3 regions of the Streptomyces sp. NPDC006872 genome follow, and region 1 is predicted to be linked to each of the others. Evidence: riboswitches for the same ligand, from Rfam matches in the RefSeq annotation. Region 1 holds a riboswitch; each other region holds the start of a gene.

Region 1 (4,926 bases):
GCCCCAGCTCGTCGGTGCCGAACCAGTGCGCGCCGCTCGGGCCGCGGAAGTTCTCCGACGGCACCCCCTGCAGCGGGTCCCGCGACGTGAACAGCCCCGGCCGGAACGCGGCCAGCACCACCAGGACCAGCAGGAGAACCGAGACCACCAGACCGGGACGGCGCACGAGGAACCGCAGGAACCGCCGCGGTCCGGAGTCGCGCCCGAGTACCCGGGCGTCGCCGCCCGGTCCGACCGGCCGCGCCGTGCCGAGCGCGGCGTCGGCGGAGAGGTCATCGGCGGAGACGCCGTCGGCGAGGGTCTGGCTCATGCCGGACTCACCTTCCTGTTCCTGCTCGAGGCCACCACGATCCGCGGATCCAGCAGCGGATAGACGAGGTCGACGATCAGATTGGCGGCCACGAAGATCACCGCGCCGAACACCACGACCCCCTGGACCAGCGGGATGTCCTGGACGGTGACGGCGGCGGCCGTCACCCGGCCGAGGCCGTCGCGGGAGAACACCGTCTCGACGACGACCGACCCCGCGATCAGCTGACCGGCCAGCAGCCCGACGACGGTCAGCGCGGGCAGCGACGCGTTGCGCAGCGCATGCCGCAGATGGATCCGCAGCCGCCCCGCGCCCTTGGCCCGGGCGGTCTCCACATAGGCCTGGTCCAGCGCCGTGAACAGGCTCTTGGACAGCACCTGTGCGACCAGCGCGCCGGTCGGGATCGCGAGCGTCACCGCGGGCAGCACCAGACCGCGCAACCCGTCGTTGCCGAACGCCGGGAACAGCCGCAACCGGAAGGAGAACAGCTCCACGAGCAGCAGTCCGACCCAGAACGTGGGCACCGACACCCCCAGCGGGGGCAACGACAGCAGCAGCTGCCGCAGCCACCGCCGGGTGGTGTAGGTCGCCAGCACCGCGAGACCGCCGCCGCCCAGTACCGCGAGCAGCAGCGCCGCCCCGGTCAGCTGAAGCGTCCCCGGCAGCGCCTCGGCCAGGGTCGAGGTCACCGACCGGCCGGTGGAGATCGAGTCGCCGAAGTCTCCGCGCACCGCCCGGCCGAGGTAGTCGGCGTACTGTGCGAGCACCGGTTTGTCGAAGCCGTACTGATGCCGGAGCGCGGCCAGTTGGGCCGGATCGACCTGCCCGGTGTCCGCTCCGGCGCCGGCCATCGCCGACACCGGGTCGCCGGGCAGGAAGTCCAGCACGAGGAACGCCACCGTGTAGGCCGCCCACAGCACGCCGATCGCCTGCGCGACGCGTTTGACGACGTAGAGACGCATGGCGGCCGTCAGCCGATCCAGGTGTCGTGCAGCTGTATCCGGCTGGAGGCGTCGAAGTCGAGACGGTGCACCTTCTTCGACACCCCGAGCTGGGTCTGCAGCTCCACCACGGGGACGACATAGGCGTTCCGCACGAGCAACTCCTGTGCCTGGACCACCAGTTGCTTCCGCTTGGCGGTGTCGGCCGTCGCGGCCTGCTCGCTCAGTGCGGTGTCCAGGGGGCCGGTGGACAGCTGGTAGAAGTTGGCCAAGCGGGTGGAGAACGAGCTGCGCAGGATGTCCGGGTCGGCGCGGGTCACATTGCCCCACACCACGTCGAAGTCACCGGACTGCAGCGTCGGCGCGAACTGGGTGACCGGCAGCTGCTCGAGCACCACGCCGACGCCGACGGCCTTGAGCTGTTGCTGGATCAGCTCCAGCGAGGGCTGGTTCGTGGCCGCGTTGGGGAACCACGAGACGGTCAGGCTGAGCTTCTTGCCGTTCTTCACCCGGATGCCGTCGCCGCCGGTCTTCCAACCGGCCGAGTCCAGCAGGGACTCGGCCTTCGCCGCGTCCAGGGTCAGCTCCGCGCCGAGGTCGGAGTAGTCGGGGGTGGTGTGCGCCAGGATGCTGGTCGCGGGCTCGGTACCGGTCGGGAACACGGTGTCCACGATCTGCTGCCGGTCGACGGCGTACGAGATCGCCTGACGTACCCTGACGTCCTTCAGCGCCGGCCGGGAGTTGTTCAGCCCCAGGTTGAACACCACCCCGGGGTTGGCCCGTTGCTGAAGATCCACCTGGCCGCCGCTCTTCAGCGCCGACTCGTTGGACCTGCCGACGCCGCTGATCGCGTCCACCTGCCCGGACTGGAGGCTCCCGGTGCGCACACCCGCCTCCGGCACCACCTTGAACACCAGCTTGTCCAGGTACGCCTCGCCCTTCTTGGTCCACAGCGCGGAACCCCACGCGTACCCGGCGCGCCTGGCCAGGGTGATCGACTGGTTCTGCACGTAGTCCTTCAGCACGAACGACCCGGAACCGACCACGCCCTGGCTGCACTTGTCCTGCGGGCTCTTCTGCACACTCGCCGACGACTCGATGCCCAGCGAATGCGTCGCCGTCGCCTGGAGGAACTGCGCGTTGGGCTGCTTGAACGTGACCCGGACCGTGAGCGGATCGACCACGGTCGTGCTGTCCACGCCGCTCAGATACCCCTGCGCCAGCGTGCCCAGGGCGCCGAGCTTCGGCACCGCGTCGAAGTTGTCCTTCACCACCTGGGCGGTCAGCGCCGACCCGTCGCTGAAGGTGACGCCCGGTCTCAGATGGAAGGTGAAGGTCGTGGCGTCCGTGCTGATGTCCCAGCTCTTCGCGAGCCAGGGCACGATCTTGCCGGTCTTGGGGTCCTGGTCGGTCAGGGAGTCCACGATCTGGCGCAGCGAGTAGATCGTGTCGTTGCTGCCCACCTGTTGGGGATCGACGCAGCCGGCGTCGGAACCGACGGCGAAGGTCAGTGTGCCGCCGGAGCGGGCCTGGCCGCCGCCGCTGCTCGAACTGCCGTCGCCGCCCGCCGAGCAGGCGCTCAGCAGCACGCCGCTCGTCACGAGCACCGCGAGGGCCGCCCACCGGGTGGGCCGGGAATCCGTACGCGCTATCACGGAATGGTTCTCCTACTCCGAAGCCGTCGCGCAGGTGCCCGTTCAGAACATTCCGGGCATGGCGACGCAGGGGAAGTCGACTGCGAGGGGAAAGACGAAGGAAGGGGAAGGGGGGAAGGGAGGGAGGCGGGGGATCGCCGGAGACGCCGACGGCGCACGTCGGCCGCAGAGGTGACGTGTGGTCAGCCGCCGCACGCAGGCGTGCAGAGACGGGCCGTCGGGAGGTGCTACAGGGAGGTGCTACACAGACAGCCGGCGAAGCGCTGGAGATCGATGTGGCGCCTGCGCGAGAGTCCGGAGAACGCCGCCGCGGCGGCGAGAGAGGCACTCAGGTTGCAGTCGATCCGCACGGTGGTCCTCCCCTCTCAGGCCCCGGTGCCGGGGCCACGCGCTTGCAGGGTCGTCGACCCCGCCGGGCTTTCACCTGGAGCACCCCACCGCGGAGGAGGGTTGCCGGTCAGCAAGCCAGGGCTTGACGCTGACACTCAATGCCACCCGCGATCGTACGGATCACTTCCGTGACCCGTCAATATCGCACTATCGTCGTCCAAATGCCGGACGCCGGCATCGGACGGCATGGACAGGCCGCTGACCTGCGGTGACGCCGGACACCGGGCGGCCACCCAGCGTGGACGCCGCCCGTGATCCATCGCGAACGGGAGTGCCGGTGCGGCGTACCGATGAGTTTGCCCACGCCCACAGGTCTACTTACCGACCGGGACGACCACCTCATCGGGAGTAGACATGGGCCTCATCGACATCGAGCTGTTCGCGACCCTCGACCTCGTCGGGCAGTCGCCCGGCGGCCCCGACGAGGACCCTGCGGGGTTCCCGTTCGGCGGCTGGCAGGCGCCCCTGCTGGACGAGGTCGCCGGTGCGCAGATCGGCGCCGCCTACGAGGGCACCGACGCCCTCCTGCTCGGCCGGCGGACGTATGACATCTTCGCCGCCTACTGGCCGCACCAGAAGGGCGGCGAGGACAACGAGATCGCCACCCTCTTCAACAGCGTCCCGAAGTACGTGGCCTCCCGCGGCCGGCCCGACCTCTCGTGGGCCGGCTCCACGCAGCTCGGCCCGGATCTGGCCGGCGCGGTGCGCGAGATCCGTGACCGGCACGAGCACATCAAGGTCGTCGGGAGCCTGAACCTGGTGCAGACCCTCCTGCGCGAGAAGCTCTTCGACCGTCTCGACCTCTGGGTGCACCCGATCGTGCTCGGCGTCGGCAAGAAGGTGTTCGACGGCGGCGCGGTGCCCACGAACATCACCCTCCTCGAACCGCCGACGGCAAGTCCGAAGGGCACCGTGTACCTGCGTTACGGGCTCGCCGACGGCACGCCCCGCACAGGGGACATGAGCGCACCCGATCGCGGCCTCGGGCACGACGACTGAAGCCGCCCCGCGCCGGGCGGGTCCGGGGCCCGCACACCGCATGCGTCGTTCACAACTCCGTCCCATAACCTCGTGCATGGAGACGTCGGATGCCACGTGCAGCCACTCCTGGGAGGCGATGGTGCTCGGAAGGGACATGCGGCTGCTCGTGGGCGCCGCGATCGTGGCCTGCATAGTGCTCGTCGGCTCCAGGGCGCCGAGCGGCGAGCCCCGAGCCGGGTCGCCGCCCGTCGACGCGGTCCGGGATGTCGTGCCGAACCGGGTCATGACGTGGAACATCTGCAACCCCTGCGAGGAGAGCAACGCCGACCGGGCGGCGGAGATCGCCACATACGCGCCCCAGGTGATCGGCCTGCAGGAAGCGTGCGTGCGGGACGTCGAGCGGATCCGCGGCTATCTGGAGGACCGTTACGGGCTGGTCTACCACGTCGAGTACGGGACGGTTCTGCAGAATTGGGGCCGCTGCGGGGGAGCGCCGTGGAGTCCGGGGGGCTACGGCCAGGCGCTCCTCTCGGCGGCGCCGATGACGAACCCGGTCACGGTCGAATACCCCGACGGCGGATCCGAGGACCGTGGGTACATGGCAGTCACCACCCGTGTCGACGGCCGGTCCGTTCGGGTCTTCAACACG
Region 2 (4,926 bases), on a different contig from region 1:
GGCACAGGTGGTAGTCCTGGACGAGGACGGCCGCGCCGTCCGCCGCCTCCTCCGCCAGCGCCTCCGCGAACGCGTGGTTGTACGTCTCGTACGAGGCCCACTGGCGGCGGAACTCCGCGTCGAAGACCGGTTCCAGCGGGGTCTGGTAGAGCAGGTGGTGGATGAACCACAGGACCGAGTTCGCGATGCCGTTGTACGCGTCGGCGTGCACATCGGCCGGGATGGGCAGCATGCGCACGCCCTCCTCGCCGACCCCGCGCCGGACCGCCTCCCGGTCGCCGTCGGACAACGCCGAGCACACCCACAGCGCGCCCGCGTCCGGCCCGATGGCCGACAGGCCGGAGACCAGCCCGCCGCCGCCGCGTTTCGCGCGCAGCGAGCCGCCCTCGTCGACCGTGTACGAGACCGGGCCGCGGTTGGACGCGACCAGGACCTGAGCAGCTCCACCGGTGGTAGCCATAGACCTCAACCTAGCCCGCTCCGGAAACGCTCAAACGTACGGTCGCCCTGTGTGGCCAGGACGTATACAACGGGTGTGCGGTGTTACGCGACCTTGCGGGACTGGTACTCCGCGATCTCCGCCATCGGCGGCCGCTCCTCGGTGTCCACGGAGTAGGTGCGCGGTTCGAAGCCGTCCGGGCTGCGTTCGAACTGGGTGAGGGAGGGGCGGATCAGATGCCCGCGGGCCAGCCGGAGCTGGGCGGTGCGGTAGATCGCCGCGGCCATCCGGCCGAGGGCCTGACCGTCCTGGTGGCGGTGCTTGCGGACGCCGACGTCGACCTGGGCGAGGGCGTCCAGGCCCACCAGGTGCAGGGCGTCGACCAGCATGCCCAGCTCCACGCCGTAGCCGACCGGGAAGGGCAGCTGCTCCAGCAGGCTGCGGCGGGCCGCGTACTCGCCGCCGAGCGGCTGCACGAACCCGGCCAGCTGCGGCCAGTGCATGTTGAGCAGGGGCCGGGCCATCAGCTCGGTGACCCGCCCGCCCTGGCCGGCCGCGCCGCCCAGCGGACGGTCGTACATGCCCTTGACGAGGTCCACCTCGGGGTCGGTCAGCAGCGGGCCGACGATGCCCGAGACGAAGTCGGAGGAGAACTCCTTCAGATCGGCGTCGATGAAGCAGACGATGTCCCCGCCGGTGACGAGCAGCGAGCGCCACAGGACCTCGCCCTTGCCGGGCACGGCCGGGATGCGCGGCAGGATGTCGTCCCGGTGGACGACCCGGGCTCCGGCCGCCGCGGCGACCTCGGAGGTCCGGTCGGTCGATCCCGAGTCGACGACGACTATCTCGTCGACGAGCGGGACCTGCTGCATGAGGTCGTGGCGGATGATCGCGACGATGTCGCCGACCGTCTCCTCCTCGTTCAGCGCGGGCAGCACCACGGACACCGACTGGTTCGTGGCGCGCTTGGCGGCCAGGATCCGGTGCAGCGGGCGATCGGTCCCCGACCAGGAGCGGGTGGCCAGCCAGCGCTCGACCTCTTCCAGCACGGCGGCTCCTCACATCTCGCGGTTCGGACGACTATCTCAACGATCCTGGGCTTCGGTTACAGTCTTGAACAACGCGGATGACCATCGCATGTCCAAGGTCGTCCACTGTTCAATGAGATCAACGCACTCATTGAGATCAACAACCGAATACCGCTCATCCAGAGGGGCAGAGGGATACGGCCCGATGAAGCCCCGGCAACCCTCCAGCCGGTCTGACCACGTCGTCGTGGTGAGGCTCCCGGCTCGGGAAGGTGCCAAATCCGTCTCACGGCGAAGTGCGTCGTGAGGAAGATGAGGAGAAAGGGCCTCCCCTCACATGGCTGCGCAGAACGTTGCAACCGAATCCACCGTTTCCTCCGCCTCCAGCTCCGCCTCTGCCGTCGACCTCGGTCCGGCCGCGGCGTTGAACTGCCGTGAGTGCGGTCACCGCGTCCCCCTCGGGCCCGTCTTCGCCTGCGAGGAGTGTTTCGGCCCGCTCGAGATCGCGTACGACTTCTCTTCCTACGACACGGAGGAGCTCCGCAAGCGCATCGAGGCGGGACCCGCGAACGTCTGGCGCTACGCGCCCCTCCTGCCGGTCCCGGCCGACGTCGCGGACAAGCCGAACATCAACCCGGGCTGGACCAAGCTCGTCCAGGCCGACAACCTCGCCCGTGAACTGGGCGTCGACGCCGGAAAGCTCTTCGTCAAGGACGACTCCGGAAACCCGACGCACTCCTTCAAGGACCGCGTCGTCGCGCAGGCCATCGAGGCGGCGCGCGCCTTCGGCTTCACCACCCTCTCGTGCTCCTCGACCGGCAACCTGGCCGGCGCCGTGGGCGCCGCGGCGGCCCGCGCGGGCTTCCGCTCCTGCGTGTTCATCCCGCACGACCTGGAGCAGGGCAAGGTCGTCATGGCCGCGGTCTACGGCGGCGAGCTCGTCGGCATCGAGGGCAACTACGACGACGTCAACCGCTTCTGCTCCGAGCTCATCGGCGACCCGGCGGGCGAGGGCTGGGGCTTCGTCAACGTCAACCTGCGGCCGTACTACGCGGAGGGGTCCAAGACCCTGGCGTACGAGATCTGCGAGCAGCTCGGCTGGGAGCTTCCCGACCAGCTGGTCGTGCCGATCGCCTCCGGCTCGCAGCTCACGAAGATCGACAAGGGGCTGCAGGAGCTGATCAAGCTCGGGCTCGTCGAGGACAAGCCGTACAAGATCTTCGGCGCTCAGGCCGAGGGCTGCAGCCCGGTGTCCGTCGCGTACAAGGCGGGGCATGACGTCGTCCGTCCGCAGAAGCCGAACACCATCGCCAAGTCGCTGGCCATCGGCAACCCGGCGGACGGTCCGTATGTGCTCGACATCGCGCGTCGTACCGGCGGTGCGGTGGAGGACGTGACGGACGAGCAGATCGTCGACGCGATCAAGCTGCTGGCGCGGACCGAGGGCATCTTCGCGGAGACCGCCGGTGGAGTGACGGTGGGTGTGACGCGGAAGCTGATCGAGAACGGTCTTCTCGACCCGACGCTCACTACGGTCGTGCTGAACACGGGCGACGGTCTCAAGACGCTCGACGCGGTGGCCGGCACGGGACTGACCGCGACGATTCGGCCCAACCTCGAGTCGTTCCGCGACGCGGGTCTCGGCTAGTCACTGCCCTGCGCCCCCGCGGGGGCGCTCCACCTGACCGGAGGTCGAAAGTCATGAGCGTCACCGTCCGCATCCCCACCATCCTGCGCACCTACACCGGCGGTTCGGCCGAGGTGAAGGCCGAGGGGGCGACCCTCGGCGAGGTCATCGCCGACCTCGAGAAGAACCACACCGGCATCGCCGCCCGCGTTCTCGACGACCAGGGCAAGCTGCGTCGGTTCGTCAACGTGTACGTCAACGACGACGACGTCCGCTTCGAGCAGGGGCTTCAGACGCCGACTCCGGACGGCGCCGGCGTCTCGATCATCCCGGCGGTCGCGGGCGGCTGAGCGGCGGCTGCGCGGCTGCCGAGCGGCGACTGACCGCTGTTCAGTACCCGTTGGTAGTAACCGTCGGTAACAGCGATTACCGAGCGTTCATCGAATTGCCCTCTCCGCGATAGAAGCGGAGGGGGCAATTCAGTGTGGTTGAGCGCGGTACAGTTGGGGAACCCGGTCCGGATCACCGGATCCGGAGCCTTTGATTTCTGCCCCGTGCCCGATAAGAAGCAGCCAAAGTGTGTATACCTTTCGCGGCTTTTGTGGCTTTCGTAGGGCCCGACTTGCCCTGAATTCAGGCGAATTCTCGCCACATTCCGGATCCTTTGCGTCCAGAATTCTCGTCCAAGTGACCTGTTGCAGAGGGCAGTTGGACAGATACATTCAGCCGCGGTCGACGCGTTCCGGCGCACGCCCCCAATCGTTGGGGGGTGAGGTCTGACCCGGATCCGCGAAGTGTGGATCTGTGCAAGGGCCAGTAATAGGGGAGTTAGGCATGGCTCAGGGCACCGTCAAATGGTTCAACGCGGAGAAGGGGTACGGCTTCATCGCGGTCGACGGTGGTGCGGATGTTTTCGTCCACTACAGCGCGATTCAGATGGACGGCTACCGCACCCTGGAAGAGGGTCAGCGGGTCGATTTCGAGATCTCGCAGGGTCAGAAGGGGCCGCAGGCGGACATGGTCCGTCTCGCGACCGGCTGAAGCGCGCGCCGACTGACAGCGTCGTTCTTCTGTACGTCACATCCGAAGGGCTTGTACCTCCTGGGGGGTACGAGCCCTTCGGTGCGTCCGGTGCCTCTCGCGCCCCGCTGGCCGCACCGTTGTTCACCTGCGGATCCTCCCGAGTCGCTTGCACTCGCCCATGCCGAGTGCTAATCATTGGCGTTAGCACTCTGCAGGTGAGAGTGACAAAGAAGGACCGGGTCGGTGAGGCCCGCAGGCCAGGTGGGGCAAGGAACCGCCAGGCCGGCGAGCCGTCCGTCGCGGGCGCCAGCGCGGTCCGGAGCAATCCACCCCAGTCCGGGAGGACCACTTCACATGGCCAAGATCATCGCGTTCGACGAGGAGGCACGGCGCGGCCTCGAGCGCGGCATGAACCAGCTCGCGGACGCCGTGAAGGTGACGCTCGGCCCCAAGGGCCGCAACGTCGTCCTCGAGAAGAAGTGGGGCGCCCCCACGATCACCAACGATGGTGTGTCCATCGCCAAGGAGATCGAGCTCGAGGACCCGTACGAGAAGATCGGCGCCGAGCTGGTCAAGGAAGTCGCGAAGAAGACGGACGACGTAGCCGGTGACGGCACGACGACCGCGACCGTCCTGGCCCAGGCCCTGGTGCGCGAGGGTCTGCGCAACGTGGCCGCCGGCGCCAACCCGATGGCTCTCAAGCGCGGTATCGAGAAGGCCGTCGAGGCCGTCTCCGGTGCCCTGCTGGAGCAGGCCAAGGATGTCGAGACCAAGGAGCAGATCGCTTCCACGGCCTCCATCTCCGCCGC
Region 3 (4,926 bases), on a different contig from region 1:
GCATCATGCTCGGCCTCGTGGTGGGCCACCTGATCCTGGTCTTCTACCACAAGCACACGCAGTTCGCGGGCCCCGGAAAGAGCAACAAGAACGTCGTCGGCATGCCGCTGCTGCCGGTGTACATGGCCAAGGCCGGAGGCTTCTTCTTCCTGGTCTTCGGTGTGATCGCGGCCATCGCGGCGGTCGCGCAGATCAACCCGATCTGGGCCATGGGCCCCTACCGTCCGGACCAGGTGTCGACCGGCGCCCAGCCCGACTGGTACATGGGCTTCGCCGAGGGTCTGATCCGCTTCATGCCGGGCTGGGAGATCAACATCTGGGGTCACACGCTCGTCCTGGGCGTGTTCATCCCGCTGGTGCTCTTCGGCGTGGTCCTCGCGGCGCTGGCGATGTATCCCTTCATCGAGTCCTGGGTCACCGGCGACAAGCGCGAGCACCACATCCTGGACCGCCCGCGCAACGCGCCGACCCGCACCGCGCTGGGCGTCGCCTGGGTCACGATGTACATGATCACGCTGGTCGGCGGTGGCAACGACCTGTGGGCCACCCACTTCCACCTGTCGATCAACTCGATCACCTGGTTCGTCCGGATCTTCTTCTTCGTCGGACCGGTCATCGCGTACATCTTCACCAAGCGGATCTGCCTCGGCCTGCAGCGCCGGGACCGGGAGAAGGTGCTGCACGGTCGGGAGACCGGCACCATCAAGCGCCTGCCGCACGGTGAGTTCGTCGAGATCCACGAGCCGCTCAGCCAGGAGCAGCTGCACACCCTCACCGCGCACGAGCAGTACGTGCCCGCCGCGATCGGCCCCGCGGTCGACGAGAACGGCGTCGAGCGCAAGGTGACGGGCTCCGAGAAGCTGCGCGCCAAGATCAGCGGCGCGTACTTCGGCGAGGACCAGCAGATCCCGAAGCCCACCGTCGAGGAGTACAAGGAGATCACGAGCGGCCACGGCCACCACTGATCGCTTGCGGCGTCGCCACGCCCGCGCAACGGGCCCCGTCCGGTCTTCGGACGGGGCCCGTTGCCGTGCCCATGGGCTGGATAGGGTGGGGACACACTCTTCTACGAGAGCCCTAGAAGATCGTTACGACACCCAGGAGCGGCTGATGAGCGCTGTGACCCCCGCTGGAGGCGACACCGCGGCGGGCCGTTCCTGGCCCGAGGTGCTGAACAGCCTGCTGTACGGCCACGACCAGGACGCCGACGCCACGTTCTGGGCGCTGGACCGGATCATGCGCGGCGAGGCGACCGACGCGCAGATCGCCGGGTTCGTGGTGGCGCTGCGGGCCAAGGGCGAGACCGTCGAGGAGATCAACGGGCTCGTCCGGGCGATGTACGAGCACGCCAACCTGATCGAGGTGCCGGGTCGGACCGTCGACATCGTCGGCACGGGCGGCGACGGCGCGAAGACGGTCAACATCTCCACGATGTCGGCGATCGTCGTGGCCGGTGCGGGCGCCACGGTCGTCAAGCACGGCAACCGGGCCGCGTCCTCCGCGTCCGGCGCCTCGGACGTCCTGGAGAAGCTCGGCGTCAATCTGGAGCTGACGCCACGGCGGGTGGCCGAGGTGGCTCAGGAGGCCGGGATCACCTTCTGCTTCGCGATCAAGTTCCACCCGGCGCTGCGTCATGTGGGCGCGGCCCGCGGCCAGTTGGGCATCCGCACGGTGTTCAACGTCCTCGGCCCGCTGACCAACCCGGCGAAGGTGCGGGCCCAGGCGGTCGGGGTCGCGGACCCGCGCATGGCGCCGGTCGTCGCGGGCGTCTTCGCCGAGCGCGGCAACTCGTCCCTGGTCTTCCGGGGCGACGACGGCCTCGACGAGCTGACGACGACGGCCACGTCCCATGTGTGGGTCGTCCGCGACGGCAAGGTCGCCGAGGAGAGCTTCGACCCGCGTGACGTCGGTCTGGAGCTGGTCCCCGTGGAGGCCCTGCGGGGCGGGGACCCGTCGTACAATGCGGAGGTCGCCCGCCGCCTTCTGGAGGGCGAGCCGGGCCCGGTGCGGGAGGCCGTGCTGCTGAACTCGGCGGCCGCGCTGGTGGCCCTCGACCCGGGCAGCGGAACGCTGGCCGAGCAGATCCGGGCCGGCATGGACCGGGCGGCCGAGTCCATCGACTCCGGCGCGGCCAAGCGGTCGCTGGAGCGCTGGGTCGCCGCCAGCAACGCGTAGGCGCCCGCTGGAAGAGCCGCGCGGCGCCGTCAGCCGTCTGCGGCGCCGTCGCGGCTGGTCGCGCAGTTCCCCGCGCCCCTTCGGGCGCTCGGTCGTCCCGCGATCCGGACACGGGTTGCGGGACGACGATCACATCGCGTACGTTCCTTTGTCAGGTCATGAGTGACAGTCAAGAGGCCCCGGCCGACTGTCCGGCAACCCTCCGTCCGTGGCGGGGTGCCCCGGGTGAAGACCAGGCTGTGCACAACAAGGTGCACGGCAAGCGCGGATCCCTCACACGCTTCTGAGAGCGTGCGGCCAGGGATCCTGGTCATCGAGGGAGCCTTCTGTGAGCAAGCGAATGCGATAGGGCGCAGAGCCCCGCTTCCGCGTACCCCTTTTCACTTTTCCCTTGCCTCACACGGGAGTTCCGTCATGTCCGTTTCCGTCTTCACCGCTGCCTCTGTCCAGACCGTTTGTGCGCCTCTGCCCGTTCTGGGCCGGGATGTCACCGTTCCGCTCGTCACGGGCGGCGAGGTCGCCTACGCGGCGCTCGACTACGCGGCCAGCGCTCCCGCCCTCCAGCGCGTCTGGGACGACGTCGCGGCCTACGCCCCCTACTACGGCAGCGTCCACCGCGGCGCCGGCTACCTCTCCCAGCTCTCCACCGACCTGTTCGAGAACGCCCGCCGGACGGTCACCGAGTTCCTGGACTGCCGCCCCGACGACCAGCTGATCTTCACCCGCTCCACCACGGACTCCCTCAACCTGCTCGCCGCGGCCCTCCCCGCCGACTGCCAGGTCTTCGTCTTCGAGACCGAGCACCATGCCTCGCTGCTGCCCTGGAAGGACGCCCGGGTCACCTACCTGGACGCCCCGCGCACCCCGCGCCAGGCCGTGGAGACCCTGGAGCGCGCCCTCGCCGACCGTGACCCGTACGGCCCGGCCCTGGTCTGCGTGACCGGCGCCTCGAACGTCACCGGCGAGCTGTGGCCGGTGCGCGAGCTGGCGGCGGCCGCGCACGCCCACGGCGCCCGTATCGTCCTGGACGCCGCCCAGCTCGCCCCCCACCACCCGGTGTCGGTGCAGGACCTCGACGTCGACTGGGTCGCCTTCTCCGGCCACAAGCTGTACGCGCCCTTCGGCTCCGGCGTCCTGGCCGGCCGCGCCGACTGGCTCCGGGCCGCCGACCCGTACCTCGCGGGCGGCGGCGCCAGCCGCAAGGTCACCCGGCGCGAGGACGGGGGAGTGGACGTGGAGTGGCACGAGAGCGCCGCCCGCCACGAGGCCGGCTCCCCGAACGTGATCGGTGCGTACTCCATCGCCGCGGCCTGCAAGGCGCTGACCGAGGCCGGCTTCGAGGCGCTGGTGGCCCGTGAGCAGTACCTGATCGAGAAGGTGCGGGCCGGTCTGGCCGAGGTGCCGCAGGTCAGGGTGTTGTCCCTGTTCGGGGACGACGCCCCGCGGGTGGGCGTGATCTCCTTCGTCGTCGAGGGCTGGAACAGCTCCCACTTCGCCGCCGCCCTCTCGGCCGAGTACGGCATCGGCGTCCGGGACGGCCTCTTCTGCGCCCACCCGCTGGTCCGCACCCTCCTGGGCGGCGACCTGCACAGCCAGGGCGAGTGCGGCGCCCCCGAGGCGGCCCCCGGGGAGAAGTCCCTCAACGCCATCCGGGTGAGCTTCGGCGCGGGCACCCCCGACGAGCACGTGGAGCGCTTCGTGACCGCCGTACGGGAACTGGTGACCGACGGCGCGCGGTGGCGGTACCGGACCCAGGACGGCCGCTGCGTCCCCGCGGTGTAGGGCCTACTCCAGGCCGATGGCGAACGCGGCCTCGAGGTCGTGCTGGGAGTAGGTGCGGAAGGCGACGTGCGTGTCCGTTCCCTCGACCCCCGGGATCTTGCTGATGCTCCCGGGGATGACCTCCGCCAGGTCCTCGTGCTGCTTCACCCGGACCATGGCGATCAGGTCGTAGGTCCCGGTGACGGAGAAGACCTCGCTCACGGAGTCCAGCGAGGCGATCCGCTCGGCGATCTCGGGGATCCGGTCCACGCTGGTCTTGATGAGGACGATCGCGGTGATCACGGCTGGTTCTCTCCCTCGGGGGCCGTTGCTGGGGCGGCCCTCACTCTAGTCGCCCGCTCGTCTCCCGCCGCCGCTCTGCCGAGGCCGCCCTTCGGGCCCTTCCTGTGTCCGAAACGGGCCCAGGCGTAGACGAGCCCCAGGCCGAAGCCCACCACATGGGCCAGGTAGGCCACCCCTGGCCCCTGGGCGGCCCGGCCCGCCGCGACCCATTGCAGGGCCGCCCAGAAGGGCAGCACGACCCAGGCGGGGAAGCGCAGCGGCAGGAAGAACAGGAACGGCAGGAGGCTGGTCACCCGTGCCCGGGGGAACAGGTACACGAACGCGCCGAGGATCGCCGAGATCGCCCCGGAGGCGCCGACCAGGGACTGCGCGGACCCGGCGTTGGCGGCGGCGTAGCCCAGCAGGGCCAGGTAGCCGCAGCCGAGGTAGAAGAGCGTGAACTCGACGCGGCCCATCCGCTCCTCGGCCATCGCCCCGAACACGTGGAGGAAGAGCATGTTGCCCAGCAGGTGCACCCAGCTGCCGTGCACGAACAGGGCCGTGGCCGGGGTCAGGGCGGCCCGTGGGGAGCCCGCGAAGAGCTCGGCGGGCACCACGCCCCAGCGTCGGAAGTAGGCCCGCTGCGCGGCCAGCAGCTCGTCGCCGGCGCCGTAGCCCGGATTGAAGCCCGAGGCGGGGCCGATGACG

The links. Region 1 has a riboswitch for S-adenosylmethionine ahead of ABZ725_RS13730 (putative leader peptide). Riboswitches for the same ligand answer to the same signal wherever they lie in the genome.
Region 2: another riboswitch for S-adenosylmethionine. It lies ahead of thrC (threonine synthase); the one in region 1 lies ahead of ABZ725_RS13730 (putative leader peptide).
Region 3: another riboswitch for S-adenosylmethionine. It lies ahead of ABZ725_RS39270 (aminotransferase class V-fold PLP-dependent enzyme); the one in region 1 lies ahead of ABZ725_RS13730 (putative leader peptide).

The regions. Positions count from the first base shown of each region.
Region 1 covers NZ_JBEYIL010000004.1:125,277-130,202, forward strand. The annotation lists gene ABZ725_RS13715 (ABC transporter permease) at 1-310, opposite strand, end outside; gene ABZ725_RS13720 (ABC transporter permease) at 307-1,272, opposite strand; gene ABZ725_RS13725 (ABC transporter substrate-binding protein) at 1,281-2,906, opposite strand; gene ABZ725_RS13730 (putative leader peptide) at 3,134-3,256, opposite strand; SAM riboswitch class IV at 3,290-3,399, opposite strand; gene ABZ725_RS13735 (dihydrofolate reductase family protein) at 3,651-4,295, shown strand; gene ABZ725_RS13740 (endonuclease/exonuclease/phosphatase family protein) at 4,372-4,926, shown strand, end outside.
Region 2 covers NZ_JBEYIL010000005.1:496,773-501,698, reverse strand. The annotation lists gene ABZ725_RS18080 (trehalose-6-phosphate synthase) at 1-460, opposite strand, end outside; gene ABZ725_RS18075 (glucosyl-3-phosphoglycerate synthase) at 544-1,488, opposite strand; SAM riboswitch class I at 1,640-1,786, shown strand; gene thrC (threonine synthase) at 1,805-3,115, shown strand; gene ABZ725_RS18065 (MoaD/ThiS family protein) at 3,169-3,444, shown strand; gene ABZ725_RS18060 (cold-shock protein) at 3,929-4,135, shown strand; gene groL (chaperonin GroEL) at 4,472-4,926, shown strand, end outside.
Region 3 covers NZ_JBEYIL010000017.1:184,085-189,010, reverse strand. The annotation lists gene ABZ725_RS39280 (cytochrome bc complex cytochrome b subunit) at 1-965, shown strand, start outside; gene trpD (anthranilate phosphoribosyltransferase) at 1,111-2,175, shown strand; SAM riboswitch class IV at 2,330-2,446, shown strand; gene ABZ725_RS39270 (aminotransferase class V-fold PLP-dependent enzyme) at 2,590-3,957, shown strand; gene ABZ725_RS39265 (Lrp/AsnC ligand binding domain-containing protein) at 3,961-4,239, opposite strand; gene ABZ725_RS39260 (rhomboid family intramembrane serine protease) at 4,236-4,926, opposite strand, start outside.